DNA from 3 places in the Cupriavidus sp. 86D6 genome. Region 2 is predicted to be linked to each of the others. Evidence: predicted binding sites of a transcription regulator. Region 2 holds the regulator's gene; each other region holds the start of a gene.
The links. The regulator LexA, encoded in region 2, represses DNA repair genes until DNA is damaged. The targets are predictions, from matches to a motif close to ACTGTATNNNNATACAGT.
Positions count from the first base shown of each region.

Region 1: the regulator LexA is predicted to act here: its motif matches at 6,267-6,284, upstream of AC3G88_RS12790 (CppA family protein).
Region 3: the regulator LexA is predicted to act here: its motif matches at 7,326-7,343, upstream of AC3G88_RS23170 (ATP-dependent helicase).

Region 1 is NZ_JBYPSB010000004.1:365,795-375,845, reverse strand. Features, by position in the region: gene AC3G88_RS12815 (2-hydroxy-3-oxopropionate reductase) at 1-878, opposite strand, end outside; gene garL (2-dehydro-3-deoxyglucarate aldolase) at 903-1,694, opposite strand; gene AC3G88_RS12805 (malate/lactate/ureidoglycolate dehydrogenase) at 1,710-2,804, opposite strand; gene AC3G88_RS12800 (Bug family tripartite tricarboxylate transporter substrate binding protein) at 2,807-3,802, opposite strand; gene AC3G88_RS12795 (thiamine pyrophosphate-binding protein) at 4,079-5,755, shown strand; gene AC3G88_RS12790 (CppA family protein) at 5,872-6,195, opposite strand; gene AC3G88_RS12785 (RNA polymerase sigma-70 factor) at 6,380-7,270, shown strand; gene AC3G88_RS12780 (LysR substrate-binding domain-containing protein) at 7,317-8,228, shown strand; gene hglS (2-oxoadipate dioxygenase/decarboxylase HglS) at 8,367-9,731, shown strand; gene AC3G88_RS12770 (porin) at 9,934-10,051, opposite strand, start outside.
Region 2 is NZ_JBYPSB010000001.1:1,025,987-1,036,037, forward strand. Features, by position in the region: gene AC3G88_RS04690 (NADPH-dependent FMN reductase) at 1-322, shown strand, start outside; gene dusA (tRNA dihydrouridine(20/20a) synthase DusA) at 724-1,728, shown strand; gene AC3G88_RS04700 (hypothetical protein) at 2,551-2,811, shown strand; tRNA gene AC3G88_RS04705 (tRNA-His) at 2,937-3,012, shown strand; gene AC3G88_RS04710 (hypothetical protein) at 3,264-3,437, opposite strand; gene lexA (transcriptional repressor LexA) at 3,591-4,247, opposite strand; gene AC3G88_RS04720 (asparaginase) at 4,482-5,492, shown strand; gene rpsF (30S ribosomal protein S6) at 5,608-5,982, shown strand; gene priB (primosomal replication protein N) at 6,003-6,302, shown strand; gene rpsR (30S ribosomal protein S18) at 6,306-6,584, shown strand; gene rplI (50S ribosomal protein L9) at 6,615-7,067, shown strand; gene AC3G88_RS04745 (replicative DNA helicase) at 7,191-8,582, shown strand; gene AC3G88_RS04750 (DUF47 domain-containing protein) at 8,735-9,361, shown strand; gene AC3G88_RS04755 (inorganic phosphate transporter) at 9,375-10,051, shown strand, end outside.
Region 3 is NZ_JBYPSB010000013.1:88,976-99,026, reverse strand. Features, by position in the region: gene AC3G88_RS23190 (dicarboxylate/amino acid:cation symporter) at 1-8, shown strand, start outside; gene AC3G88_RS23185 (sensor histidine kinase) at 139-2,148, shown strand; gene AC3G88_RS23180 (sigma-54-dependent transcriptional regulator) at 2,172-3,494, shown strand; gene cmdF (tyrosine 2,3-aminomutase) at 3,562-5,166, shown strand; gene AC3G88_RS23170 (ATP-dependent helicase) at 5,174-7,282, opposite strand; gene AC3G88_RS23165 (TlpA disulfide reductase family protein) at 7,434-7,970, opposite strand; gene AC3G88_RS23160 (thioredoxin fold domain-containing protein) at 8,100-8,594, opposite strand; gene AC3G88_RS23155 (hypothetical protein) at 8,731-9,372, shown strand; gene AC3G88_RS23150 (LysE family transporter) at 9,466-10,051, shown strand, end outside.

The DNA of each region.
Region 1 (10,051 bases), on a different contig from region 2:
CCGATGGCGAACGACGACAGGTGCTCGATGGCCTTGACCAGCCCCGAGTGATCCCAGCCCGCGCCGCCCTGGGCCACGCACACATTGAACAACTGCTGCGTCGATGCCGTATTCGGCATGCCCAGGCCCAGTTGCTTCGCCGTGGACAACGCCAGGTTCAGATCCTTCTGATGCAGTTCGATGCGGAAACCCGGATTGAACGTGCGCTTGATCATCCGTTCGCCGTGGACTTCAAGAATTTTCGAGCTGGCAAAGCCGCCCATCAACGCCTGGCGCACGCGCGCCGGGTCGGCGCCGGCCTTGGCAGCCAGCACCAGCGCCTCGCTGACGGCCTCGATCGTCAGCGCCACGATCACCTGATTGGCCACCTTGGCCACCTGGCCGTCACCGACATTGCCCACCAGCGTGATGTTCTTGCCCATCAATTGCAGCAGCGGCAGCACCTTGTCGAAGACATCCTGCTTGCCGCCGGCCATGATCGACAGCGTGGCCGCCTTGGCGCCCACTTCGCCGCCCGACACCGGCGCATCCACATAGTCGCAGCCGAGCTTTTCGACCCTGGCGGCGAACTCGCGCGTGTCGATCGGCGAGATCGAGCTCATGTCCACGACGATCTTGCCCTGGCTCAGCCCGGCGGCCACGCCGTTGTCACCGAACAGCACCCGCGCCACGTCGGGCGTATCGGGCAGCATCAGGAAGATGATGTCGGCCTGTCTGGCCACCTCGGTGGCGTTGGCGCATGGCTGCACGCCGCGGTCGAGCAGGTCCTGCGGCACGCCGCTGCGCGTGTGCGCGTAGACGGTATGGCCGCCGGCCTGCAAGTGTTCCGCCATGGGCTTGCCCATGACGCCCAATCCGATAAATCCGAGCTTGCTCATGATTCCTTCCTGTTCAAAATGGCTTCAGGACGCAAAGCGGTCGCGCAGCGCGCGGGCCGCATCGCGCAGCAATACATGGTCGATGCCCACCGCCACGAAGTGCGCGCCCATATCCAGGTAGCGCCGCGCGTCGGCTTCGACCGGCGTCAGCGTGCCGATGGCCTTGCCGGCGTGGTTGGCGGCATCGTAGATCTGTTTCACCGCCGCCTGGACATCGGGGTGGTTCGGATTGCCCAGATGCCCGTAGGCCGCGGCCAGGTCGTTCGGGCCGATGAAAATGCCGTCCACCCCGGGTTCCGCACAAATCTCGGCGGCTGCTTCCACGCCCTTGCGGCTTTCGATCTGCACCAGCACGCAGATGTTGTCGTTGATGGTCTTGAAGAAGTCCGGCAGCGTGCCATAGCGGTTCTGCCGCTGGGCACCCGACACGCCCCGGATGCCGTCGGGCGGATACCGCGTGGCACGCACCGCGCGGCGGGCTTCCTCGGCCGATTCCACGAACGGAATCAGGAAGTTGTAGAAGCCGATATCGAGCAGGCGCTTGAGCATCACCGGGTCGTTCCACGGCGGCCGTACAACGGGGGCGCTGACGCTGTCCTTGAGCGCCATCAACTGGGGCGCGAAGGTCAGCACGTCGTTGGGCGAATGCTCGCCATCGAGCAGCATCCAGTCAAAGCCGGCCAGGCCGACAATCTCGCTGGTCACGGGCTGGCCGAGCGAACTCCACAGGCCAATCAGCCGCTTGCGCGCCAGCACATCGGCCCGGAACCTGTTGGGCAGCGGGTGGATCTGGGGCAGGTGAGGGGTGTTGGACATCGTCGATCTCCTGGATCAGTCGGCGGCCAGCGCGGAAAGCGGGCCCGGCGATTTGCCACGGGCCTGCAGCACGCGGGCGGCGGCATCGTCAAGCTGGGCCAGCGTGCTGCTGTCCACGGGAATGTATTCGGCGCGGGCGCGGCGCCAGGCGCGTTCGGGGTCGCCGGGCAGGCGGACGGCGTCGTTGCCCGGTTGCAGGCGTGACGCCTTCATCCATTCCACGAACGACTCCATCTCGTGGCCGAACGTGGTGCTGCTGCCCAGCCGCCCCGGATCGAAGATGATCGCCAGCATGTTGTTCCACACCGCGTGCTCGTGCGTGAGCGTTTCGGGGCGGATCGTATGGCCGCCGGTCACGGCGGCGCCCAGCAGTTCGCACATCACGGCCAGCACGTAGCCCTTGTGCTCGCCGAACGTGCGCAGCGCGCCCTGTGGCGTGCCGGGGTGCGGGAACATCACGGCGGGGTCGTCGGTGGGGTGGCCCTGCGGGTCCATCAGGCAGCCCGGCGGCACCGGCACGCCCTTGTTGTGGGCCACGCGCACCTTGCCCAGCGCGATGGCGCTGGTGGCGAAGTCCAGCACCAGCGGCGGCTGGCCGGCCACCGGCACGCCAATCGTGAACGGATTGGTACCAAAGCGCGGATCGTAGCCGCCATGCGGGGCCACGATCGGCTTGGATAGCACATTGACGAAGTGGATCGAGATCATGCCGGCCGCCGTGGCCTGTTCGGCCCAGTGGCCCACACGGCCCAGATGGTGCGACCGGCGCAGGCCCAGCACGCACACGCCATGTTCCTTCGCGCGTTCGATGCCCAGGCCCATGGCCTGTTCGGTCACGGCCTGGCCCATGCCACGGTTGCCGTCCAGGCTCAGGATGCCGCCCGATTCATGCACCACGCTGACCTGCTGGTTCAGCTGGAGCTGGTCGGCCTGCCACGACATCACGTACTTGGGAATCATGCCCACGCCATGCGAATCGTGGCCGGACAGGTTGGCCCCCACCAGATGATCGGCGGTCAGCCGGGCCTCGCGGGCGTCGGAGCCCGCCGCCAGCCAAAGGTCTGCCACCCATTGGTGCAGGCCGGCAGTCGGGATACGGTGATCACTCATGCTTACTCCAGGTGAATATTGGCCACCTTGATCAGGTTTGCCCATTTGGCGACTTCGCTCTTCTGGAAATTGCCCAGTTCGGTGGGGCCGGCGCCCGACGGCTCCACCCCCATCGACGCCAGCCTGGCGCGCACGTCCGGCTGGCGGATGATCTTGCCGATCTCGCTCGACAGCTTGTCGACGATGGGCCTGGGCGTGCCGGCCGGCGCGAAGATGGCCTGCCACGACACGATCTCGTAGCCGTTCAGGCCCGACTCCGCCATGGTCGGTACGTCGGGCAGCTCGGCCGCGCGTTTGGCGCCGGTAGTGGCCAGCGCGCGGAACTTGCCCGACTGGATCATCGGCATGGCGGCCACGCTGTTCTCGAACACCAGGTCCACCTGGTTGCCCAGCAGCGCCTGCACCGCCTGGCTGCTGCCCTTGTAAGGCACATGGGTCATGCGCAACCCGGCCATGTTGGCAAACAGTTCGGCAGCCAGGTGCTGCGACGTGCCATTGCCCGACGAACCGAAATTGACCGTACCCGGCTTGGCCTTGGCGGCGGCGATCACGTCCTGCACACTTTTCCACGGGCTGTTGGCATTGACCACCAGCACGTTCGGCAACGTGCCGATCAGCGCGATGGGCTGGAAGTTCTTGACCGGGTCATACGGCATCTTCGGGTACAGGCTCACGTTGATGGCGTGCGAGCTGATCGTGCCGCCCAGTAGCGTGTAGCCGTCAGCGGGGGCCTTGGCCACGTAGTCGGAACCGATATTGCCGCCCGCGCCGGCGCGGTTTTCCACCACCACCGATTGCCCCAGCACCTGCGACAGCCGCTGGCCGATCAGCCGGCCCAGCAGGTCGGTGGTGCCCCCGGCGGCAAACGGCACCACGTAGGTGATGGGCTTGCTCGGGTAGTGATCGGCACCCTGGGCGCGGGCCTGCGTGGCGACCGCCATGCATCCGGTACAAAGCACGGCCAGCATCGGCCGCATCAGGCGATGGGGAAAATTCATATCATGTCTCCTGTAGCGCGAACGTTCGTGTGCGGCAGTCCCGGTCCGGGCTGCCGTTCTGCCTGACGGTTTCCGCAACGGAAACGTGGGTCAGGCGGGGCGTCTTGTGCTGCGCCTCGCCCGCAAATCTACACGGGCCCGGGCGGTGGCGACTTGCAGAATTTGCATAACAGAAATGCACGATAGGCCGCGCAGCCGCGCACGTCAAACGGAACAATTGCAGACATTGCGATCCTGCCGCCGATCTTTCACGTCGATAACGCGACCACACCCGACATGACCTCCCACGCCTCCCAGACGGCCCGCACCGGCGGCCGTGTCCTTGTAGACCAACTACGCATCCATGGCACCGAACGCATTTTCTGCGTGCCGGGCGAGAGCTTTCTCGACGTGCTGGACGCGCTGCACGACCAGCCGGCCATCGACCTTGTGGTCTGCAAGCACGAAGGCGCCGCCGCCAACATGGCCGAGGCCGACGGCAAGCTGACGGGGCGTCCCGGCATCTGCTTCGTGACGCGCGGCCCCGGTGCCACGCATGGCAGCATCGGCGTGCATATCGCCCAGCAGGACTCCACGCCGATGATCCTGTTCGTTGGCCAGATCGCCCGCGAGCACAAGGGGCGCGAGGCATTCCAGGAGGTGGACTACGCGGCCGTGTTCGGGTCGATGTGCAAGTGGGCGGCCGAGATCGACGATCCGGCACGCATTCCGGAGATGGTGGCGCGCGCGTTCCAGGTGGCCACGTCGGGCCGCCCGGGCCCGGTGGTGCTGGCGCTGCCCGAGGACGTGCTCGATGGTCTGGTGGAAGTGGCCGATGCCGCGCCGTACCGCGCCGTGGCCGCCGCACCGCGCCCCGAAGATGCCCAGGCGCTGGCGGCCGCGCTGGCCGGTGCCCAGCGTCCGCTGGTGATTGCCGGCGGCGCCAACTGGACCGGCCAGACCGTGCGCGACTTCGCCGCGTTCGTCAACGCCTGGGATCTGCCCGTGGCCTGCGCCTTCCGCCGCCAGGACGTGATCGACAACCGCGACCCGCACTACGTGGGCCACCTGAGCCTGGGCGTCAGCCCCAAGCTGGCCGAACGCGTGAAGTCGGCCGACCTGATCGTGGCCTTTGGCACGCGGCTTGGCGATATCGCCACCGATAGCTATTCGCTACTGGAAGTCCCGCAGCCGAAGCAGAAGCTCGTGCATATCCATGCCGACAGCTTCGAGCTGGGCCGCGTCTATCAGGCCACGCTGCCGATCCACGCCGGCGTCGAGCCGGGCGCCGCCATGCTGGCATCGCTGGACGCGCCCGCTTCGGTGGCCTGGACGGACTGGACCGCCGGCGCGCGCGCCGACCACGAGGCCTTTGTCACGCCGCCGAAGCCTCACGCCGAACTGACCGGCGTGGACATGGGCGCCGCCATGGCGCACCTGAACCGGGTGCTGCCCGAGGACGCCATGCTGTCCAACGGCGCTGGCAACTACACGGTCTGGCTGCACCGCTTCTATGCCTACAAGCGTTCGCGTACCCAACTGGCCCCGACGTGCGGCGCGATGGGCTACGGCCTGCCGGCCGCCATTGCCGCCAAGCTGCGCTTTCCGGAAAAAACCGTGGTGTGCTTTGCCGGCGACGGCTGTTTTCTGATGTATCCGCAGGAAATCGCCACGGCCGCCGCCCACGGCGTGAACCTGATCGTGATCGTGGTGAACAACCGCATGTACGGCACGATCCGGATGCACCAGGAGCGCCGCTATCCGGGCCGCCAGAGCGGCACGCGCATCGTCAATCCCGACTTTGTGCAAATGGCCAAGGCTTGCGGCGCCTGGGCCGAGCGCGTGGAGCGGACCGAGGACTTCGCCGCCGCCTTCGAACGGGCGCAGCAGGCCGGCAAGCCGGCCGTGCTGGAACTGGTGACCGATCCGCGGCAGATCACGCCGGCGATGCGCGTGACCGATCTGCCGCAATGATAGGGCGGTGAACAGGTCAGCAAAAAGTGATCTGAAAGCAGGATCTGCCAGCGGTTTAGTCCAAATTATAGGATTTCAATAATTCGGACTAAACCTCGGCGGCGTCCGAACGGTGCCTAGAAGAGGGAACCCTGCGGCCGGGCCTCATGCCCGGTTTCGCGCTGTGCGTGCGGGGCGCCCGGCTTGGCCAGGATCTGGCGGATCTGCGCCAGATAACGTTCACCCACCGCCCGGTGGGTCTTGCGGGCCTCGTCGGCAAAGCTGCGGCGCGACGGCGGCCGGATGTTCAGCAGGCGGCAAATCGTTGAGAGATAAGGCTTTTTCCCGTCCGCGGCGGTGCGGCGCGCGGCCGACACCAAGGCTGCGTCGCCAATCCGTCCACGCAGCCAGACCAGTACCTGGCGGTCATATTCATTCTGCACACGGATCAGGTGTTCCATTTCAGGGCTCCGAAGGTTCCGACACTGTTTAATCCATCTCACGACGTTGGTACTGTCTATCCATACAGTACACTGTAAATATATACAGTGGTTCGGAAATTTCAAGGGCGCAGTCAGACACGATGCGAGACGGCGAGGGGGCGCCAATGCCACAATGGCAGCCCACCGCAAGGACACTTGTGCCATGGCCGCGCCTGCCCCCGATCACAGCCAGACCTTTGACCAGCTTCGCCCCCGCCTGCAGGGCATTGCGTACCGCATGCTGGGCGCCGTGGCCGAGGCCGAGGATGTCGTGCAGGACGCCTGGCTGCGCTGGCACGGCACCGATCGCAACGCCATCGACAACCCCGAGGCGTGGCTGGTATCGGTGACCACGCGGCTGGCCATCGATCATCTGCGCGCCGCCAGGCTGCAGCGCGAGCACTACGCCGGTATCTGGCTGCCTGAGCCGCTAATGTCCGAAGGCGCCGATACGCCCGAAGCCCTCTACGAGCGTGCCGACGACGTGTCGGTGGCGTTCCTGTTCCTGCTGGAACGCCTGACGCCCGAAGCGCGCGCGGCCTTTCTGCTGCGTGAAGTGTTCGACGCCGACTACAGCCAGGTGGCCGAGGTCATCGGCAAGAGCGAGGCGGCCTGCCGCCAGCTGGTGAGCCGCGCCAAGACCCAGTTGCGCGATGCCCGACCGCAATCCCCCGTACGCAAGGACGCGCACCTGACCCTGGTGCGGCGCTTTGCCCAGGCGCTGGAGCAGGGCACATTCGACGCGATCCGGGACCTGCTGGCCGACGAAGCCACGCTGATTGGCGACGGCGGCGGCAAGGTGTCGAGCTTTCCGAAGCCGCTGGTCGGCGGCGGCAAGATCGCGCAAGTCCTCTTCGCGGCGCAGCGGCGCGGCCTGGCGGTGCATGTGCAAATGGTGGTGCTCAACGGCCAGTGGGCGCTGCTGCGCTTTGTCGATGGCCAGCTCGAATCGGCCCAGAGCATCGAGACCGATGGCGAGCGCATTGTCAGCATCCACGCACAACGCAACCCCGACAAGCTCAGGCGCATCCTGTCAGCCATCGCGCGCCCGTGAATTCCGCATCCGCCGTGTTTTTTGCTCATTGCCAGCCCCCTGAACCATGCGCCTGCCCAGCCTGATCGCACTCCAGATGCTTGAGTGCGCTGCCCGACTTGGCAGCTTCACGCGCGCCGCGGCCGAACTGAACGTCACCGAAAGCGCGATTTCCCGGCAGATCCAGGCCATGGAGGAACGGCTAGGCGTGCGTTTCTTCGAACGGGTGCGCCAGCGCGTGGTGCTGACGCCCGACGGCGACCGCTATGTGCGCGACATCCGCGCCGAACTGAAGGCCATCGAGCGCGCCACCAAGGATCTGGCGTCGCGCGCTGGCGGCATGGAGGTGCTGGAACTCGCCGTCGTGCCCACTTTCGCCACGCAATGGCTGATTCCGCGCCTGGCCGGCTTCCGGGCCGAGCATCCACGCATCGTCGTCAATATCCACGCGCGGCCCGAGCCGTTCCACTTTGCCGATTCGCTGTTCGATGCGGCCATCTATTTTGGCAACGACGCCTGGGACGGGCATCCGTCGGCCACGCTGCTGGAAGAGGGGCCGTCGATCCCGGTGTGCAGCCCGCGACTGCTGCAGGGCGCGGCCCTGCGCCAACGCGAAGACCTGCTGAGCATGCCGCTGCTGCATCTGGCCAGCCGCCCCGATGCATGGCCCGACTGGTTCGGCGGCGACGACGAGGCGATCCGGCGCCGCGCGCGCCTGGGGCCGCGCTACGACCTGTTCACGATGGTCACGGGCGCAGCGATCTGCGGGCTTGGCATCGCCGTTTTGCCAGAAATGATGGTGCGCACGGAGATCGAAAGCGGCCAGCTGGCGGCGCTGCCGTTCGCCGGGGCGCCGGCGTCCGGTCGGCACGGCGCCTATTTCCTGACCTACCGGCAGGCCAAACCCGGCGACGGCACGGATCGGGACAAGGCGGCGCTGTTTGCCGACTGGCTGCTGCGCCAGTGCGAGGGCACCTGAATTCCGATCGCCCATCCGGCCGGGCATCAAGTTAATGCGTAAAGCGCATCAAGTCGCCCGGAAATATCACTTGCCGCCCGAAAGCCGCCCGACCACACTTGGCGGCTCTTTTTGTGATCCCGTCGTCCCCGGAATAACATGTCTGCCGCTTTCACGTCCCCCAGCCAGATCCGCGCCCAGTTCTCGCGCGCCATGTCCGATATGTACCGTGCCGAGGTGCCGCAGTACGGCACGCTGATGGCGCTGGTATCCGATGTCAATGCCGAAGTGCTGGCCAGCGTCGGTGCCGTGGCCGCCGGTGCGGCCGGCCAGGAATCGCGCATCGAGGTGGAGCGCCACGGCGCCATCCGCGTGGGTACACCTGAGGAATTGGCCACGATCCGTCGCCTGTTCGCCGTGATGGGCATGTTCCCGGTGGGTTACTACGATTTGTCCGTGGCCGGCGTGCCGGTCCACTCCACGGCGTTCCGGCCGAAGGACACCGCCGGCCTGGCCGAGAACCCGTTCCGCGTCTTCACGTCGCTACTGCGCCTGGACCTGATCCAGGACGCCGCGCTGCGCGACGCCGCCGCGGCAGTGCTGGCCACGCGGTCGATCTTCACGCCGGGCTGCCTGGCACTGATCGAGCGCGCCGAGCAGCAGGGCGGCCTGGCTGCCGACGACGCCGCCCGCTTCGTGGCCGAGGCGCTGGAGACATTCCGCTGGCACGGCAAGTCCACCGTCGAAGCCGACCTGTACTGGAAGCTGCGCAAGACGCATCCGCTGATCGCGGACATCGTGTGCTTCCCCGGCCCGCACATCAACCACCTGACCCCGCGCACGCTGGACATCGATATCGTCCAGACGCAGATGCCGGCACGCGGCATCAGCCCGAAGGCCGTGGTGGAAGGCCCGCCGACGCGCCGCTGCCCGATCCTGTTGCGTCAGACCAGTTTCCTGGCCCTGAGCGAGCCGGTCACCTTCCGAGATGGCGGCGAAGCCGGCACCCATACGGCGCGCTTTGGCGAGATCGAGCAACGCGGCGTGGCGCTGACCGCCAAGGGCCGCAAGCTCTACGACGAACTGCTGAACGAAGTACGCAAGGTCATCACCCCGGCTGGCGACGGTTCGAACGCCGACGCCTATCGCAAGACGCTTGGCGACGTCTTCCGGGCGTTCCCGGACGACCACCAGTCGCTGCGCCAGCAGGGCCTGGCGTATTACCGCTACGCGGTGGGCAATGCGGCGGCCGATGGTGGCGATCTGGAAGCACTGATTGCCGCCGGCGCGCTGGTGGCTGAGCCGATCACCTACGAAGACTTCCTGCCGGTCAGCGCCGCCGGCATCTTCCAGTCGAACCTGGGCGACGAAAACCGCGACGACCTGCAGGCATCGCCCAACCGCGCGGCTTTCGAGCAGGCGCTGGGCGCGACGGTCAGCGATGAACTGGCGCTGTACGCCGCAGAGCAACAGGCGTCGCTGGACGCGGCGCTGAAGACGCTGGGGTTGGCCGCAAGCGTTTAATGCACCCTCGGTTTGCTTCCCTCTTCCGCCTGCGGGAGAGGGGAGCAAACCAGACCGCCAGCCGCCACAAAAGAAAGAGGCCCGCCAGGCAGTGACCTGTGCGGGCCCATAGAAAGACGAAGGGAAAGTCTTCGCCGTGGAGTCTGGACGCTTTACGATCCGATGAAGCTCAATCGTTGGTCAGACGTGGATCAGACGTGGATCAGAAGCGGTGGCGCACGCCGATGATGGCGCCGAACTGGCTCTGGCCGGCACGTACCTGCTCGCTGGTGGCGGTCAGCGTGGTGGCGCTGCCGTTCAGCGACGGGCCAAAGCCCGAC
Region 2 (10,051 bases):
CCGCTCGGTGCCGGGCGTGCTGAAAAATGCCATCGACGTGGGATCGCGCCCGTATGGGGAAAGCGCCTGGGACGGCAAGCCGGGTGGCGTGATCAGCGCGTCGCCGGGCAATATCGGCGGCTTTGGCGCCAACCACCACCTGCGCCAGTCGCTGGTGTTCCTGAATATTCCGGTGCTGCAACAGCCGGAAGCCTATATCAGCGGGGTGGACAAGCTGTTCGATGAGCAGGGCGGCATCAGCAACGACTCGACCCGGGGCTTCCTGAGCAAGTACCTGACGACCTTCGCGGCCTGGATCGACCGCAACGCCGCGGCGCGCTGACAGTCGGCCGCCGATCGCGCCAGTCCGATTCAAACGTCGGTAAGCCCCGTCCTACAAGGCGAAGCGGGGGAGACCCGACACCGGCAGTGACCCCTGCTTTCTATAGTGAAGCCATGTTCAAACACATAGACAAGGAGGAAACACCATGCCGTACATTCTCGCCTGGCTGCTCGGCGTCCCGGCCTTCGTCCTGATCCTGATCTGGCTCTTCATGCACTGAGTGCAGCCCGCCCAACATGAGAGACGGCGCCTCCGGGCGCCGTTTTTACTGGCCGCGTGCCGCGCACCCGATGTGAGCGTTCCGGGGCGCTGCTCAGGAACGTCATCTCGCGTATACTTGCGGGTCTTCCTCAGTCCGTGGACCCAGAACCGTACCCGGACGCTCCCTCGACGCCATACCCATGACTGCAAATCCGCGCCGCATCTCGGTTGCCCCGATGATGGACTGGACTGATCGCCACTGCCGCACGTTCCATCGCGCGCTGAGCCAGCACACCTGGCTTTATACCGAGATGGTCACCACGGGCGCGCTGCTGCATGGCGATGTGGCGCGGCATCTCGATTTCGACGCGGCCGAGCAGCCCGTGGCACTGCAGCTGGGCGGTAGTGAACCTGCCGATCTCGCGCAGGCGGCGAAGCTGGGTGAGCAGTGGGGCTACAAGGAAATCAACCTCAATTGCGGGTGCCCCTCGGAGCGCGTGCAGCGCGGTGCGTTCGGCGCGTGCCTGATGGCAGAGCCCCAGCTGGTTGCCGATTGCGTCAAGGCGATGCGGGATGTGGTGTCGGTGCCCGTGACGGTGAAGCATCGCATTGGTATCGACACGATCGAGCACTATGACTTTGTTCGCGACTTCGTTGGCATTATTGCCGACGCCGGTTGCGAAACATTTATCGTGCACGCCCGTAATGCCATTCTGAAAGGCCTTAGCCCGAAAGAAAATCGGGAAATTCCGCCGTTGCGGTACGAAGTTGCATACCAGCTGAAGAAAGAATTTCCGCAGCTGGAAATCCTGATTAACGGCGGCATTGTCTCTTATGGCGAAATGGAAGAACATTTGCGCCACGTGGATGGGGTAATGATCGGCCGTCAGGCTTACCACGATCCTTATATCCTCGCCGAAATGGACAGCCGTTTCTACGGCGTTGAATCGCCGATTCCAACGCGCGAAGACGCCGAAATGGCCATGCAAGCCTATATCGGCCATCTGGTGGAGCGGGGCGGCTATATGGGCGCTGCCACCCGGCATATGCTGGGCCTCCATCGCGGGGTCTATGGCGGACGCGGCTGGCGCCGGGTGCTGTCGGATGCACGGCGCATGAACGCTGCCCGCACCCGGGCCGACGTGGATGCGCTATTCGAAGAAGCGCGTTCCCATCTGCGTCCAGACCTCCTGGAGGCGGCCTGAGCGACCCCCGAACGTGACGATCGTATGCGGGCTGGACTGGAGGAAAAACTCTAATTTCGAACGATCGTGCTATGCACATGCCGCAAATGTATGCCCCAAGGGCGTTTGCGGCGGTTGAGGTGACTGGAAACCCGCGTGGGCAAAGGGATTCCCCTAATTCGCCAGTCCTGCGGCATGTTCTTACACTGTGCCTGCCCTCGAATACAGGGCTTTCTTCAACTGATTTTTGAGCCCGCCGTGTGCGGGCTTTTTTTCTGCCCCGTCTCGTTGTTACCACAGCAACCGTGGGTTTGCCCGGATGGTGCGCCGTGCGTTCGGGGTCTACATTGAATGTGCCTTCAGGGCATTGAGATCGCTAATTTAAGAGTCCGCTTGCGAGCGGGCTCTTTTTTTTCGTGGGTCGCGCCATGCACGAATCGCGCATAAAACCGTGGCGTACCTGAACACCAAAAAAAAGCAGGCGATGCTCGTCGGGAGTGATCGCCTGTCGGGAATGTCGAGGGGGTCAATGTCCCTCGGGGAAGAGTATCCAACAGCATTATTTGCGACAGAACCCTGCCGTGGTGGGGCAAGACCTCCGCTTTTGAAGGGCAGGCCGATACGTCAAGCTCGGGCTATTGTTAAGACATGCCCTGTCGAGCGGCGCGTAGGTCATGTTACGATGCGCTGAAAAATGCCGCGACATTAGCCGGCATGGCGTGGGAGTCGTATCTTCACGGATGCGGCGCCAAGTGGGGGAAAAGCAGTTGGGCTGGCCGGTTCGAGCGGTGTGACGGGGAATGTCGAAGCCAGTGAATCGGAAGCGAGCCCTGAGGAAACGAAATGGAAGCGGAAGAACCATTCGGTGAAGTCTTCGAGGACTACCGGGTGATCTGGGTAGCCGAGCAACTGCAGGACGGCAAATGGACTGCGCGCTATTGCTGGCACCCAGGCACATCGATCGACGCCGGCAAGGCGTTGCAGCGCGACGTCCTGAATGGCAAGTCGAAACGCTTGCTTGGACTTTTTCCGAGCGAGGCAGAGATCATCGCTGCGATCAAGGAAGCCGTGCTGCTGGAAGCGAAGTGGGTGGGCCCCCGATGAAGTCCGGAAGCCATCCGCCAGCGAATCCGAAATTTTTTTGTGCGGAATACTAGCCATCAGCAGAGAATGCTTGTATAGTCTTGTTCTTCGCTGATCGACACAACGGTCAACGAAAAATCTCTACGGTGGCTGTAGCTCAGTTGGTAGAGTCCAGGATTGTGATTCCTGTCGTCGTGGGTTCGAGTCCCATCAGCCACCCCAAAGAATTCCCTTGCAAAACAGCCGCTTAGTCAAGCGGCTGTTTTGCTTTGCACGCATCCCTTCCCACCATCCCTTCCGCCTGGTGCAACCGACCTGACAGCATCCGATTGCGATCGCATACGCCAAGGCGAAGCCGGTCGATGGGCGAAAAAAACCGGACGTTGGCGGGGTCGACAAGGTCCGGTTCTGCGCATGACGCGAATGCGCAGTGATGCGGTTGCGCGCTGATCCGCGTGGCACGCGGCCAGATTTCAATCGAGCAGTTTCGTGGTCGGTTCTGCCAGTTCCAGCATGCGGCAGATGGCTGCCATGTTGCCGACCATCGTGCGACGTTGCGCGCCCTGGTAGACGCGGACGCCCTTGATTTGCCGGAACGGGACCGGCTTGACCGGGCGGCGGGAAGCGATGGGATTCGATTGCAGCATGGCAACACCTCGTAATTTGCGACAGCAGTGGTCCGCGCCCGTCGTCCAGCAAGGACGGGGCGGCATGGGCAAAGCAAAGCGGGTGACCAGGGCAGACGGCCGTGCTGCCTAAGTCTCGGGAGCCGGAGTCGCTGTCAGGCGCCTCCGATCACGCTAGAAGCCTGACGATCGGATCAGGCCGACAGCGATACCTTCAAGGGAGAACTCGTCGCGGCCCGAATGGAGCACGATGTTCTGGAAATCGGGGTTTTCTGCGATCAGTTCGATCGTGTCGCCGCGTTTCTTCAGGCGCTTGACCGTGACGTCCTCGCCCAGGCGGGCTACGACGATCTTGCCGTTGGCTGCCTCGCTGGCTTTCTTCACGGCCAGCAGGTCGCCATCGAGAATGCCGGCGTCGCGCATACTCAGGCCGCGTACGCGCAGCAGGTAGTCCGGACGCTCGTCGAAGACCGATGCATCCACCTGGTACTGACGGTCGATATGTTCTGCGGCAAGGATCGGGCTGCCCGCAGCGACGCGACCGACCAGCGGCAGCGTCAACTGCAGCACGCCTGCCATTGGCAGCGAGAACTGGTCGGAACGTTCCGAATCGCTGCGTGCCACCTTGAGCCGGATGCCGCGCGATGCGCCGGGGGTCAGTTCGATGACGCCCTTGCGTGCCAGCGCCCGCAGATGTTCCTCGGCCGAATTGGGCGAGGAAAAACCAAACTCGGCGGCGATCTCTGCGCGCGTGGGCGGGAAGCCCGTGTTGCGGATCGTGTCGCGGATCAGATCGAAAATCTGCTGCTGCCGGGGTGTCAGGGTCGCCATGGTTCGCCGGTCTCTCGTGCCGAAGCACTGTATGTTTAAACAGTATGCTGTGATTTTATACAGTATCGTGTGAAGTGCAAGCACAATTTGCGCAGTGGGCTCTACATGGGCGACGGCGGCACCGGTGGCTTCGCGGGTTTGCCAAGGGGGCGCTGGGGCGGGGTGGCAGTTACAATCGTCGGCCAGATCCCGGGCCGCGCCCGCCCGGCCAGCCCCCTCAGTCAGCCTATTTACATGTCAGCGTCTTCCTCATCGTTGCCCCGTGTCGTCGTGCTTGCCACCGGCGGCACCATTGCCGGATCGTCCGGCGACCCCGCCAGCAGTGCCCAGTACCAGGCGGCTACCGTGCCGGTGTCGCAACTGGTCCAGGCCGTGCCCGCGCTGGCCGATGTCGCGCGCGTGGAGGCCGAGCAGGTGGCGCAGGTCGACAGCAAGGACATGACGTTCGGTCTCTGGCAGCAGCTGGCGGCGCGGGTGGCGTACTGGTCCGGCCAATCGGACGTGGCCGGCATCGTGATTACGCACGGCACCGATACGCTTGAAGAAACGGCGATGTTTTTGCACCTGACGCAGCCGTGTCCCGTGCCGGTGATCATCACTGCGGCGATGCGCCCGGCAACGTCGCTGTCGGCGGATGGCCCGCTGAACCTGCTCGATGCGGTGCGCGTCGCGGCCCATCCGGACGCGCGGGGCCTGGCTGTGCTGGTGGTGCTGAACCAGCAGATCCACGCCGGGCGCGACGTGACCAAGGCGCATACGTCCGCCGTCGATGCCTTTGTCTCGCCGAATGCCGGTCCGGTCGGCTACGTGCAGGACGCCTATATTCGATTCACGCGTACGCCGTCCCGGCGGGAGGCGCCGTGCTTGCCGGTGCCGTCGGCCTGGCCGATGGTGGAGATCGTGGTCAGCCATGCCCAGCCGGGCAGGGTGGCCGTGGATGCACTGGTGTCGGCTGGTGTGAAGGGGCTGGTCGTGGCCGCCACCGGCAATGGCTCGGTCCACGAAACCCTGGTGGCGGCGTTGGCCGATGCGGCGGCGGCTGGTGTGGCAGTGGTGCGCAGTTCACGTACTGGCGCCGGCCATGTGTCGATTCCGGCGCGGCCGGCGGCGGGGGCTGGCCTGTTTGCGTCGGCGGCCGACCTCAACCCTTACAAGGCGCGCGTGCTGCTGCTGGTGGCGCTGGCAGCCGACCCCGCGCTCGGCGTCGATGCCGGGCGCCTGCAGTCGCTTTTTGCCGCCTGCTGAGCCGCCTGCACCGCGTACCTTGCGGATTCCCGGGTTTCCGGGCTATACTCGCCGGCTATTCAACCTTGCCGCACCGGACGTGACGCCCGGGTGGCTCATCCCAAAAGGAGCGTCAATGCGTCATTACGAAATCGTATTTATCGTCCATCCGGACCAAAGCGAACAAGTGCCGGCGATGATCGAGCGTTACAAGCAGCTCGTCACGTCGCAAAATGGCCAGATCCATCGCGTGGAAGACTGGGGTCGTCGTCAGATGGCCTACATGATCCAGAAGCTGGCCAAGGCTCACTACGTTTGTCTGAACATCGAATGCGGCAAGGACACGCTGGCTGAACTCGAGCACGCGTTCAAGTTCAATGACGCCGTGCTGCGTCACCTGATCGTCCAGACCAAGAAGGCTGAAACCGCGCCGTCGCCGATGATGAAGGAAGTGCAGCGCGAAGAAGCCCGCAAGGCCGCGCAAACGACCACGGAAGGCCAGGCCGCCTGAGTGCGGACTGCTGTGTCGCGGTGAACCAGCTTCGGCTGACCGCCACGCTCGCCGAGCGAGATACGCTGCGCTATACGCCAGCCGGCATCCCTGTCGTCAACTGCATCCTGCAGCATGCCGGCGAGGTGATGGAGGCGGAAACGCCCAGGCAGGTGGAATTCGCAGTGGTGGCCATGGGCATCGGCCCGATTGGCCAGCGGCTCGAGCGCATGCCGCTCGGCACGCTGCTCGACTGCGAAGGCTTTCTGGCCCGCAAGCACCGCAACAGCAAGACACTGGTCTTTCACATCACTCGATGTAAAGCATTCGAAAAGGATTGAATCATGGCATTCGTCAAACGTGACAACAAGAACAAGAAGCGCTTCCAGCAACAGAACCCGCTGTTCAAGCGCAAGCGCTTCTGCCGCTTCACCGTGGCTGGCGTCGAACAGATCGACTACAAGGATCTGGACACGCTGAAGGACTTCATCGGCGACAACGGCAAGATCACGCCGGCTCGTCTGACCGGTACCAAGGCGCACTATCAGCGTCAGCTGGATACGGCCATCAAGCGCGCCCGCTTCCTGGCGCTGATGCCGTACACCGACCTGCACAAGAACTGATAGTCCCGGGACCGCAAGGAGAAATACACGATGCAAGTCATTCTGCTGGAAAAAGTCATCAACCTGGGCAACCTGGGCGACATCGTTCGCGTGAAGGACGGTTACGCACGTAACTTCCTGATCCCGACCAAGCGCGCTCGCCGTGCTACGCAAACCGCCATCGCCGAATTCGAAGTGAAGCGCGCCGAGCTGGAAAAGGCCGCTGCCGCCAAGCTGGCTGCTTCGCAAGCCGAAGGCGAGAAGCTGAACGGTCTGACCGTCCAGATCACGCAGAAGTCGGGCGTGGACGGCCGTCTGTTCGGTTCGGTGACCAACGCCGACATCGCCCAAGCCCTGGAAGGCCAAGGCTTCAAGGTCGAGAAGTCGCAAGTGCGCCTGCCGAACGGCCCGCTGAAGATGGTTGGCGACTACGCCGTTGGCGTGTCGCTGCACACCGACGTGCTGGTCGACATCACCGTTTCGGTGCTGGGCGAGCACGTCTAAGCTGTACGCGTCCACGATGTGCCGGTCCGGACCGGCGCGTCGGATGCACAAAAAAGGCAGGAGCCACGCTCCTGCCTTTTTTTGTTTTTTGCGTGGCGCCCGGCGCCGTTATAATTCCCTCCCATGAACGCGCCCGCCGCAGATCCCCAACTAGACAACCTCAAGGTTCCTCCGCACTCGATCGAGGCCGAACAATCGGTGCTTGGCGGGTTGCTGCTGGATAACGCCGCCTGGGACCGCATCGCCGACTTCCTGTCCGAAGCCGATTTCTATCGGTTTGACCATCGGGTGATCTTCCAGAGCATCGCCCGCCTGATCTCCGCCACCAAGCCGGCGGACGTGATCACGGTCTTCGAAATGCTTCAGGTGGCCGGCAAGGCCGAGGAAGTGGGCGGGCTGGCCTATCTGAATTCGCTGGCGCAGAATACGCCGAGCGCAGCCAATATCCGTCGCTACGCCGAGATCGTTCGGGAACGCTCGGTCCTGCGCAAGCTTGTGACGGTTGCCGACGACATCGCTTCCGCGGCTTTCGCGCCCAAGGGGCGCGAGGTGCGCGAACTGCTCGACGAGGCCGAATCCAAGGTTTTTGCGATTGCGGAAGAAGGCTCGCGTGGCCAGAAGGGCTTTCAGGAGATCCAGCCGCTGCTGACGCAGGTGGTGGAGCGGATCGACGAGCTCTATCACCGCGACAGCACCACGGACGTGACCGGCGTGCCGACCGGCTTCATCGACCTGGACCGCATGACCAGCGGTATGCAGCCGGGCGACCTGATTATCGTCGCCGGTCGCCCCTCGATGGGTAAAACCGCGTTTTCGCTGAATATTGGCGAGCATGTGGCGGTAGAGCAGGGCTTGCCCGTGGCCGTGTTCTCGATGGAAATGGCAGGCGTGCAGCTGGCCATGCGTATGCTGGGCTCGGTGGGTCGCCTGGACCAGCACCGCCTGCGTACCGGCCGCCTGCTGGACGAGGACTGGCCGCGGCTGACGCACTCGATCCAGCGCATGAACGATGCGCAGCTGTTCATCGACGAGACGCCTGCGCTGAATCCAATGGAATTGCGGGCCCGTTCGCGCCGGCTGGCGCGCCAGTGCGGCCAGCTGGGCCTGATCATCATCGATTACCTGCAGCTGATGTCGGGATCGGGTGGCGGGGAAAACCGGGCCACGGAAATTTCCGAAATTTCTCGGTCGTTGAAGGGGCTGGCCAAGGAGCTCAACTGCCCGGTTATCGCGCTGTCGCAGCTGAACCGAAGCCTGGAGCAACGTCCGAACAAGCGCCCCGTCATGTCCGACCTGCGCGAATCGGGCGCCATCGAACAGGATGCCGACGTCATTCTGTTCATCTATCGCGACGAGGTCTACAACCCTGACTCGCAGGACAAGGGGACTTCCGAAATTATCATCGGCAAGCAGCGTAACGGGCCGATCGGCACCGTTAGGCTCACGTTCCTGGGTCAATTCACGAAGTTCGACAACTTCAGCGGCGGCCCGGCGTTCTTCGACAACGACACCTGATTCTCAGGGGGTTACACCGCTGGACGGTGCAACCCTGTAAAATATTGCGCTTTGATGACAGCCGCCCACGAGGCGGCTGTCGTGCGATTGCTCTGCCTCCCATTTGCAACACACAACCGAGCGTGCCGTCAGGTACGCCACAAGGACATTTCATGTTCGGCCGTTTCATGCCCACCGAGGGCAAGTTCTTCGAATACTTCAACCAGCACGCCGATTGCGCCGTTACCGCCGCGCACGAGCTGGAAGCGTTGGTCAATGACCTGCCCAACGCCGAAGGCCATGCCCGACGCGTGCAGGCTACCGAAAAGAAGGCAGACCGTATCACGCACGACACGATCGACCTGCTGCACAAGACCTTCATCACGCCGCTGGACCGTGACGAGATCCACAAGCTCATCACGACCATGGATGACATCCTGGACCTGATGGAGGACGTGGCCGAGACGATCTCGCTGTACGACGTCACGCACCTGACCGACGAAGCCCGCCGGCTGGCCACGATCTGCGTGCAGTGCTGCGAAGCCGTCAAGATCGCCGTGGGACTGCTCGAAGACATGGGCAACGCCAGCACGATCCTGAAGACGGCCCAGCAGATCGACCAGCTCGAATCGGAAGCCGACCGCGTCATGCGCTCGGCCATGTCGAAGCTGTTCCGCGACGAGACCGACGTCAAGCGTCTGATCAAGCTGAAGGCGATCTACGAGCAGCTGGAGTCCATCACCGACAAGTGCGAGGACGTGGCGAACATCATCGAAGGCATCGTCCTGGAAAACGCCTGAGGCTCCCACTGGCATGCAAACAGTACAAATGAGCTTGTGGGTCATCGGGTTGCTGGTGGCGCTGGCATTGCTGTTCGACTTCATGAACGGCTTTCACGACGCGGCCAATTCGATTGCCACGGTGGTCTCCACGGGCGTGCTGAAGCCGCACCATGCCGTGGCCATGGCGGCCATGTGCAACGTGGTGGCGATCTTCATCTTCCACCTGAAGGTGGCGGCCACGGTGGGTACGGGCACGATTGACGTGCATATCGTCGATCACTACGTGATTTTCGGCGCGCTGGTCGGCGCTATTGCGTGGAACGTGATTACCTGGCTGTACGGTATTCCGTCGTCGTCGTCGCACGCGCTGATCGGCGGCCTGGTGGGCGCCGCGGTGGCCAAGGGCGGCACGGGCGTGCTGGTGGGCAACGGCCTGCTGAAGACGGTGGCCTTCATCCTGATCTCGCCGCTGCTGGGCTTTATCCTGGGCTCGCTGATGATGGTGATCGTGGGCTGGACGTTCTTCCGGACGCCGCCGTCGCGCGTGGACCGCTGGTTCCGCCGGCTGCAGCTGGTTTCGGCGTCGCTCTACAGCCTGGGACACGGCGGCAACGACGCGCAAAAGACCATCGGCATTATCTGGATGCTGCTGATCGCCAGTGGCCACGTGGCCGTCGGCGGTGCGGAGCCGCCGATGTGGGTCATCGT
Region 3 (10,051 bases), on a different contig from region 2:
GCGCCTGACATGTCTGGCCAGGTGCCCGCCGACCCGCTGAACGGCGTCGCGGGCACCCCGCAGCATCCCTCCGCTGGCTCGGGAGCCCCCCAGGGCGGCCAGCGGGTATCATCGGCGCGAGAGCTTTCGCCCGCGCCGATGCCCCATTCCGACGACTTCCTTGCCGTGCATGACCCCGCACCGCCTGACTCCGTGCACGCGCCGGAGCACAGTTCGCGCTGGTGGGGCTTTGCCGTTGCGCTGCTGGCCGGCCTGCTGGTGCTGTGCACGCTGACCTGGCTGCTGTCGGTGCAGCGCGGCATCGTCGCATTGCAGCAGTCCACGGCCATGCGTGCCGACCGGTACGCCGGCACCCTCGAATCCACGCTCGACCGCTACGAATTCCTGCCTGCGCTGGTGTCGCTGCACCCGTCCGTGCGTGCGCTGCTGGCGTCGCCGCAAGACCCGGCACGCATCGCGGCCGTCAATGACTACCTGGTGGAGGTCAACCGGCGCGCCCGGGCATCGGCCACCTACGTGATCGCCGCGAACGGCCTGGCGCTGGCCGCCAGCAACCACGGCGAGCCGGGCAGCTTCGTCGGCACCGACTATCGCTTCCGTCCGTATTTCCAGATGGCCTCGCGCGGCGAGGTGGGCCGCTTCTATGCCATTGGCGTGACCAGCGACGAACCGGGCTACTACATCGCCCAGCCGATCGAGGCCGGCGGCAAGGTGATCGGCGTGACGGTGGTCAAGCTGAACCTGGAATGGTTCCAACGCGCCGGCTCGGGCCGGGGCGAGCCGCTGATGGTGTCCGACGACCACGGCGTGATCTTCCTGTCGTCGGTGCCCGGCTGGCAGTACCGCACGCTGCGGCCGCTGCCGCCGGCGCTGCAGGCCGAACTGCATCGCACGCGCCAGTACCACGATGTGGACGTCACGCCGCTGCCGATGCAGTCGCTGGCGTCGCCCGTCATGCGCTGGCTGGCCGACAACACGCTGTCCGATGGCCAGCGGCTGGTGCGGGTAGGCCCGACCGGCCGGCGCGATGGCGAGGGCGCGGCCGATGGCGGGGAGGGTGCGGGCCTGGGCTTCGGCCTGGCCGACACCGGCGGCGACCGCTACCTTGAAATCAACCGCACGGTAGGCCCGGCCGGATGGAACATGCAGGTCATGGCGCCGCTGGACCCGGTGCTGGCCAATGCCCGCAGCGCGACCATCGGCGCCGCGCTGGCGTACGCGTGCATCTGCCTGCTGCTGGTGAACCTGCGCCAGCGCCGCCAGCGCGCGCGCGACATGCTGTACAGCCGCCGCCTGCTGGAAGCCGCCTACGACGAGCTGGAGCGCCGCGTCGAAGCGCGTACCGCCGACCTGATGGCCATCAACGAACAGCTCGAAGGCGAGGTGGCCGAGCGCACGCGCGCCGAAGGCGAATTGCGCGCGACCCAGGACGAACTGGTGCAGGCCAGCAAGCTGGCCGCGCTGGGCCAGATGGCGGCGGGCATCACGCACGAACTCAACCAGCCGCTCGCGGCGCTGCGTACGTTCTCCGACAACACCCGGGTGCTGCTGGAGCGTGGGCAGCTCGATGCCGCGACGGGCAACCTGTCGGCCATCGCCGACCTGACCGAGCGCATGGGCAAGATCACGGGCCAGCTCAAGCTGTTTGCCGGCAAGGCACGCCAGCGCCGCAATGCCGTGCGTGTGCGTGCCGCGCTGGATCATGTGCTGCAGCTGATCGCCCCGCGCCTGGGCCAGGTGATGCTGCGCATACGCGGGCTGGACGGCGAGTCCGCCGACCTGGCCGTGTGGGCCGACGAACTGAAGCTCGAACAGGTGCTGCTGAACCTGGTGGGCAACGCGCTCGACGCCATTACCGCCGTGGGCCGCCCCGATGGCCGGGTGGACATCGACGTCGCTGCCACCGACGAGCAGGTACGTATCGCGGTGCGCGACAATGGCACCGGCATAGCGCCGGACGCGTTGCCGCGCCTGTTCGAGCCGTTCTACACGACCAAGGAAATCGGCCAGGGCCTGGGGCTCGGGCTGGCCATCTCGTCGTCGATCGTGCGCGAGTTCGGCGGCCAGCTGGTGGCCGGCGATGCCGAAGGCGGCGGCGCGGAATTTGTGGTGACGCTGCGGCGGGCGCGCCAGCCCGTGGCGGCGTGATGAGGAAAAGCGAAATGATTGCGATGCAAGACGGGTTGCGCGTGCTGTTTGTCGAAGACGAACCGCTGGTGCGCCAGGCCACGGCACAGAGCCTGGAACTGGCCGGATTCTCGGTGCTGGCGCTGCCGTCGGCCGAGGCCGCGATGCCGCACCTGAGCGCCGACTTCCCGGGCGTGCTGGTGACCGACGTGCGCCTGGGCGGCGCGTCGGGGCTGGACCTGCTGCACCACTGCCGCAACGTGGCGCCAGGCCTGCCGGTGATCCTGGTGACCGGGCATGGCGATATTACGATGGCGGTGCAGGCGATGCGCGAGGGCGCCTACGACTTCATCGAGAAACCCTTCGGCGCGGACCGCCTGACCGATACCGTGCGCCGGGCGCTGGAGCGCCGCGCACTGGAACTCGAAAACGTGGCGCTGCGCCGTGAACTGGCCGGCCCGGCGGCCGGCACGCGCATCATCGGCCGGTCGCCGGCCATTGGCCAGGTGCGAGGGCTGATCGCCAATGTGGCCGAAACCGATGTGCCGGTGATGATCAACGGCGAGACCGGCACCGGCAAGGAACTGGTGGCGCGCAGCCTGCACGCGCTGTCCACGCGCCGCGACGCGCCATTCATCGCGCTGAACTGCGGCGCGGTGCCGGAATCGATCTTCGAAAGCGAGATGTTCGGCCACGAGGCGGGCGCGTTCACGGGGGCAGGCAAGCGCCGCATCGGCAAGCTCGAACATGCGTCGGGCGGCACACTGTTCCTGGACGAGATCGAGAGCATGCCGCTGGCGCTGCAGGTGAAGCTGCTGCGCGTGCTGCAGGAAGGCACGCTGGAGCGGCTGGGCTCGAACGCATCGCTGCCGATCGACGTGCGCATCGTCGCCGCCGCCAAGGGCGACATGGAGTCGCTGGTGGCGCAGGGCACGTTCCGGCAGGATCTGCTGTACCGCCTCAATGTGGTGACGATTCCGCTGCCGCCGCTGCGCGAGCGTCGCGAGGATATCGTGCCGCTGTTCGAGCACTTCATGCTGGTGGCGGCCGTGCGCTACCAGCGGCCGGCGCCGATCCTGTCCGAGATGCAGCGCCAGCAGCTGATGCAACGCCCGTGGCCCGGCAATGTGCGCGAGCTGCGCAATGCGGCAGACCGCCTGGTGCTGGGCGTGCCCGAGGGCGGCCATGCCGGCAAGGCCGAAGGCGGCGACGAATCGATTCCGCTGCGCGAGCGGATGGAGCGCTACGAGCGCGCCGTGATCGCCGATACGCTCGCGCGCACGGGCGGCGCCGTCAGCCAGGCCGCCGATCTGCTGCAAGTGGGCAAGGCGACGCTCTACGACAAGATCAAACGCTACGGACTGTAACGGCTGCGGCAGGGCGAATCGGGCGCGGTACACTCTCGCCCCTGCCTTGATCCCTACCGCACGCCCCATGACCGACACCGCATCCCAAGCCGCCATCGACGGCTACCAGCTCCGCCCCGAAGCCGTCGCCGCCATCGCCCAAGGCAAGTTGACCGCGCAAGTTCCTGCCGACGTCCTCGACAAGGTGCGCGACGCCCGGGCCCGCTTCGAGCAAGTGGCAGCCACCAATGTGCCGATCTACGGCGTGTCCACCGGGTTTGGCGAACTGGTCCACAACTGGGTCGATATCGAGCACGGCCGCGCGCTGCAGGAGAACCTGCTGCGCAGCCACTGCGCCGGCGTGGGGCCGCTGTTCTCGCGCGATGAAGTGCGGGCCATGATGGTGGCGCGCGCCAACGCGCTGTCGCGTGGCTATTCGGCGGTGCGCCCGGTGGTGATCGAGCAGCTGCTCAAATACCTGGCCGCCGGCATCACGCCGGCCGTGCCGCAGGTGGGATCGCTCGGTGCCAGCGGCGACCTTGCGCCGCTGTCGCACGTGGCCATCACGCTGATCGGCGAAGGCAAGGTGCTGACCGCCGATGGCGGCACGGCGCCCACTGCCGACGTGCTGCGACAGCACGGCATTGCCCCGATCACGCTGGCGTACAAGGAAGGGCTGGCGCTGATCAATGGCACTTCCGCCATGACTGGGGTGTCGTGCCTGCTGCTGGAGACGCTGCTCGCGCAGGTCCGGCAGGCCGAAGCGATTGCGGCGCTGGCGCTGGAAGGGCTGTCGGCATCGGCCGATGCGTTCATGGCGCACGGCCACGACATCGCCAAGCCACACCCGGGCCAGGTCAGCTCCGCCGCCAACCTGCGCGCGCTGCTGGCCGGCTCGACGCGGCTGGCCGGGCACGACACGCTCAGCGCGGAGATGAAGCATCGCGCCGGCGACGAAAAGAACACCGGCACGGGCGTGTTCATCCAGAAGGCCTACACGCTGCGCTGCATCCCGCAGGTGCTCGGCGCCGTGCGCGATACGCTGGATCACTGTGCCAACGTGGTGACGCGCGAACTCAATTCATCGAACGACAACCCGCTGTTCTTTGACGATGACGCGCTGTTCCACGGCGGCAATTTCCACGGCCAGCAGGTGGCCTTCGCGATGGACTTCCTGGCCATCGCCGCCACGCAACTGGGCGTGATGGCCGAACGCCGCCTGAACCGCCTGCTGAGCCCGCACCTGAACAATCGCCTGCCGGCCTTCCTGGCCGCCGCCAACGAAGGCCTGTCGTGCGGCTTTGCCGGCGCCCAGTACCCGGCCACGGCGCTGGTGGCCGAGAACCGCACGATCTGCAGCCCGGCCAGCATCCAGAGCGTGCCGTCCAACGGCGACAACCAGGACGTGGTCAGCATGGGGCTGATCTCGGCCCGCAACGCGCGCCGCATCCTCGACAACAACCAGTACATCCTGGCGCTGGAGCTGCTGGCCGCGTGCCAGGCGGCGGAACTGGCCGGCGCGGTCGAGCACCTGTCGCCAGCCGGCCGCGCGGTCTTCGCCTTCGTACGCGAACACGTGCCGTTCCTGGACACGGACCGCTACATGACCGACGAGATCGAACGCGTGGCCGCGCTGCTGCGCGACGGGGCGCTGGTGGAAGTGGTGGGTCAGGCGGGGGTGGCGCTGGCCTGATGGCCGCCTATTTCCACATGTTGCGCATGCGGGATGCCAGATCGACCTGCGGCAAGGACGCCTTGTCCTGCCCTTCGCCGGGCATCGGCGGGGGCGGCCACGACCGGCTGTAGAAATTCGGCATCACGCGGTTCGGCAGGAAGCGCGTGCGCGACGCGTAGACATGGCGGTCGCCAAAACCCACCTGGTTGTGCACGTAGAACCGCTGGGGGACGATCACGTCGAGATGGTCGCGCGCGCGCGTCATGGCCACGTACAGCAGGCGGCGTTCTTCCTCGATTTCCTCGGTGGTGCCGGTGGCCAGGTCGGACGGCATGCAGCCGTCCACGGCGTTGAGCACGTACACGGCCTTCCATTCCTGGCCCTTGGCCGAATGGATGGTCGACAGGATCAGGTAGTCCTCGTCACGCGACGGCACGCCGGATTCGTCACTGGACGCGCTGGGCGGGTCCAGCGTCAGTTCGGTCAGAAAACGCTCGCGCGACGCATAGGTGGCCGCGATGCGCTCGATCTGCTGCAGGTCGGCCTGGCGCGCGGCGGCATCGTCGTGCATGCGCTCCAGATGTGGCGCGTACCACGCCACCACCTGCTCGAACTCCGACGGCCACGGCGACGTGGGCGCCATCAGCGTGCGGGCCAGCGTCAGCAGGTCGTCCCACGCGGGCGCGGCAGCGGGTGGGGCTTCGAAGGCCTCCAGCGCCACCAAAGGCTCGGTGGCCGCCTCCAGCCCTTCGAGCACGCGCGCGGCGGTCTTCGGCCCGATACCGGGCAGAAGCTGCAGCGTGCGGAAGCCGGCCATGCGGTCGCGCGGGTTTTCCAGCCAGCGCACCACGGCCATCACGTCCTTCACGTGCGTCGATTCCAGAAATTTCAGGCCGCCGAACTTCACGAACGGGATGTTGCGCCGGGCCAGTTCGATTTCGACCTGCGCACTGTGGTCGGCGGCGCGGAACAGCACCGCCTGCTGCATCAGCGCCAGGCCCGATTCGCGCCGTGCCAGCACCTGCTCGACCACAAAGCGCGCCTGGTCGGCTTCGTCGTTGACCACCACCACGCCGGGCTTCTCGGCCGACTCGCGCAGCGACCAGAGGTCCTTGGTGAAGCGTTCGGCCGCCAGGCCGATCACTGCGTTGGCGGCTTGCAGGATCGGCTGCGTGGAACGGTAGTTCTGCGACAGCGTGACCTGTTCGGCAGCCGGCGTGAACTGCGTCGGGAAATCCAGGATGTTGCGCACCGTGGCGCCACGGAAGGCGTAGATCGACTGCGCGTCGTCCCCCACCACGGTCAGGCCACGGCCCTGCGGCTTCAGCGCCAGCAGGATCGACGCCTGCAGCGCGTTGGTGTCCTGGTACTCGTCGACCAGCACGTGGTCGAAGCGCGCGCCCATGTCCTGCGCCAGCGCGGGCTCGGTCATGGCCTGCGCCCAGTAGAGCAGCAGGTCGTCGTAATCCAGCACCTGCTGCTTCTGCTTGGCCTCGACATAGCCGGCGAACAGCGTCTTGAGCGCGTCGGCCCACATCGCGTAGCGCGGAAACTGGGTCTTGAGCACCACCTCGATCGGCAGTTGGGTGTTGACCACGCGCGAATAGATGGCCAGGCAGGTTTCCTTGCGCGGAAAGCGCGACGCCTGCTCAGACAGCCCCAGGTCGTGGCGCACCACGTGCATCAGGTCGGCCGAATCGCCGCGGTCGCTGATCGTGAAGCTCGGCGCCAGGCCAAGCGTCTCGGCGTATTCGCGCAGCAGCCGGGCGCCGATGGCGTGGAAGGTGCCCGACCACTGCAGCGCCGCACGCCCTGCGCCGGACTGGATGCCCAGCGCCTGATCGACAATGCGCTCCACGCGGCGGCCCATCTCGGACGCCGCACGGCGCGAGAACGTCAGCAGCAGGATGCGCCGCGGGTCGGCGCCGCCCACCACCAGGTGCGCGACGCGATGCGCCAGCGTATTGGTCTTGCCCGAGCCCGCGCCGGCAATAATCAGCAGCGGCGCCTCGCCCGCATATTCCACGGCGGCGCGCTGCTCCGGATTCAGCTTGGACAGGTAGGCAGCCGCGTCGCCCGTCTCCGGGGAGAGATCGGCGGGCACGTCGGCTTCAGGGGCGAGATCCGGTAGCACAGCGGGAAGGGCAGAGGGGAGGATTGAGAAAAATCTGGCGCCCACTGTATATCCATACAGCTTCGACTGGCAAGCCGCACGTGCCTGCGCGGCGTCCGGGCAACAAAAAAGGTGCCGCTTGGGCACCTTTTCGACCGGGGACGGAAGGCAATCAGGCCGCGCTTGCCAGCGCACCGTCCAGCAGCTTGTGCAGCGCATCCCACTCGGGCTCGCCCACGTAGCGTTTCAGGATCTTGCCGTGCTTGTCGACCACGAATGTGGTGGGCGTGAGCTGGACGTCGCCAAAGGCCTTGGCCGCCGAGCCGTCCGAATCCATGGCCACCTTGAACGGCAGTTCGCGTGTCTTGGCGTAGTTGGCCACGTACATCGGCGGGTCATAGTTCATGGCCACGGCCACGAAATCCAGGCCCTTGTCCTTGAACTGCTTGTAGGTGTCGATCATCTGCGGCATTTCCTTGACGCAGGTGGCGCAGCTGGTGGCCCAGAAGTTGACCAGGTAGACCTTGCCCTTCAGATCGGCCGTGCTGACTTTCTGGCCCGACAGCAGCGTGAACGTGGCATCGGGCACCTTGCTGGCTGGCGACATGGCGCGATAGCCAAAGACGCCAAGCAGGGCGACGATCACGACCGCGACGGCGAGCGGCCAGCGTTTGCGCGGGGAAGTGGCGGAAGCAGCAGTATTGGACATGGAATAACGGTACCGGGACAGCCATCGGACAGCGGCTATTCTACTGCCGGGCGCGGAAGCCGGCATCGTGGACGGTCAAGCCCGCCGGGGCTGCGGCAATTCGCCGCAATATGGAAGCGTGTGCCCGCGCTACTGCTGCGCGCCGGGCCGGGCGGCCACCTTGGCGCGGGCCTCGTCGATGGCCTGCTCCAGGTAGGCACCATAGAAATCGGGCTGCATGCCGCGCAGCGGCTTGGCCAGGTTGCGGCCGTGCGGGTCCAGGAACATCACGGTCGGGGCGACCGAGATGTTGTGGGCCTGCGCCCAGCGTTTGGCGGTGGTCATGGTGCCATCGACGTCACGGATCGGCGTATCGGCCGTCATGTCGATTTCCCGCGCGGCAATGTCCCCGGCCGCCACCTGCGGGCCCAGATAGTTGCGGCGCACCGTCTCGCAATAGGTACAGCCGGGCAGGCTGACCAGCACCACCAGCGGCTCGCCCTGCCTGGCGGCTGCGGCCGACTGGGCGCCGATATCGGTCACCGGAGGCAGGTGCACGGTGCCGGCCACGGCGCTGAAGCCGGCCACTGCGGCCAGGCTGGCCAGCCACGGTGCGGCAAGGCGGGGCAGGGAACGGAAGGGCATGGTCACCTCACGGAAAACGGGCCGGCCGGCGCCTGGGTGGTCGGCAAGGGACGATGGGCGATGAAAGCCACGGGTCGGACATGCGCGGGCGGGCGGCTTCCCGGATAATACCGGCTTGCGCACGAATGCGCCGCCCATGCCGATGCCCCCATCCACGCTCCGCCCCCGTCCGCCCGGTTCGTCCAGCTCGTCCCGTCTCGGCCTGTTTCGCCCCGGTCATTGCCTGCTGCCGCTGCTCGCCCTGCTCTGGCTGGCGCTCGCCGGCTGCTCGCCGCGCTATGACTGGCGGACCATCGTGTCGAACGACGGCAAGTACACCGCCATGTATCCGGCCAAGCCGACCAGCGCCGCGCGCGATGTATCGATTGCCGGCCACAAGCTGCCGATGACCATGGATGCCGCGAACATCGAGGGCACGCTGTTCGCGGTGGGCGTGGTGACGTTGCCCAGCGACGATGCCGCCATGCGCCGCGAAGCCATGGACGCCATGCAGGCCGGACTGGTGGCTAACCTGGGTGCGCACCCCGGGGCACCGGCCCAGGCGCACCCCGTCACGGTGATGTCGGCGGCCCAGCCGCCCGTGTCGCTAGCCGGCGTGGAAGTGTCGGTGGCCGGCGTATCGCCGCAGGACAAGGCGCCGCGCCGCCTCACCGCGCGGCTGGTGGCGTCGGGCGCCCGCGTCTACCAGGCCGTGGTGCTGGAAGCGGGTGAGGCCGCCCGCGATACGCGCCAGGCCGAGCAGGTCGAACAGTTCCTGACCGGATTCCACCCGTTCTGAGGCAGACTCGACCGCTTGATCCGATTGAACCGGCTTTAGCCTTTAGCCTTTAGCCTTTCGTCTTTAACCGTTGTTACCTTCAGGAGTGCAGTGATGCGTTGGGAAGTGTGGCTGGCTTATTTTGCCGCGTGCTGGGTGATCGCCGTTTCGCCAGGATCGGGCGCGGTGCTGTCCATGAGCCATGGCCTGTCGTATGGCCTGAAGAAGACGTCGACGACGATCCTGGGCCTGCAGACCGGCCTCGTCATCATCCTGCTGGTGGCCGGCGGCGGCCTTGGCGCGCTGCTGCTGGCGTCCGAGGAAGCCTTCCTGGTCGTCAAGACGATTGGCGCGATGTACCTGATCTACCTGGGCGTCCAGCAATGGCGATCCAAAGTGGAGACGATCCCGGAGGACGGCGCCAACGGCCAGGGCGGCGCGGTACGCACGGCGGTCATGAGCCGTCGGCGCCGCTTTGCCACGGGCCTGCTGACCAATGTCACCAATCCCAAGGGCATCATTTTCATGGTGGCGGTCCTGCCGCAGTTCATCGACCCGGGCCATCCGCTGGGCGTGCAGCTGGCCATCCTGGCCGCCACGATGTGCTTTGTGGACCTGATCGTGATGCACGGCTACGCGCTGCTGGCGTCGCGCATGCAGGGCCTGTTCCGCAACGCCCGCGCCGTGCGCTGGCAGAACC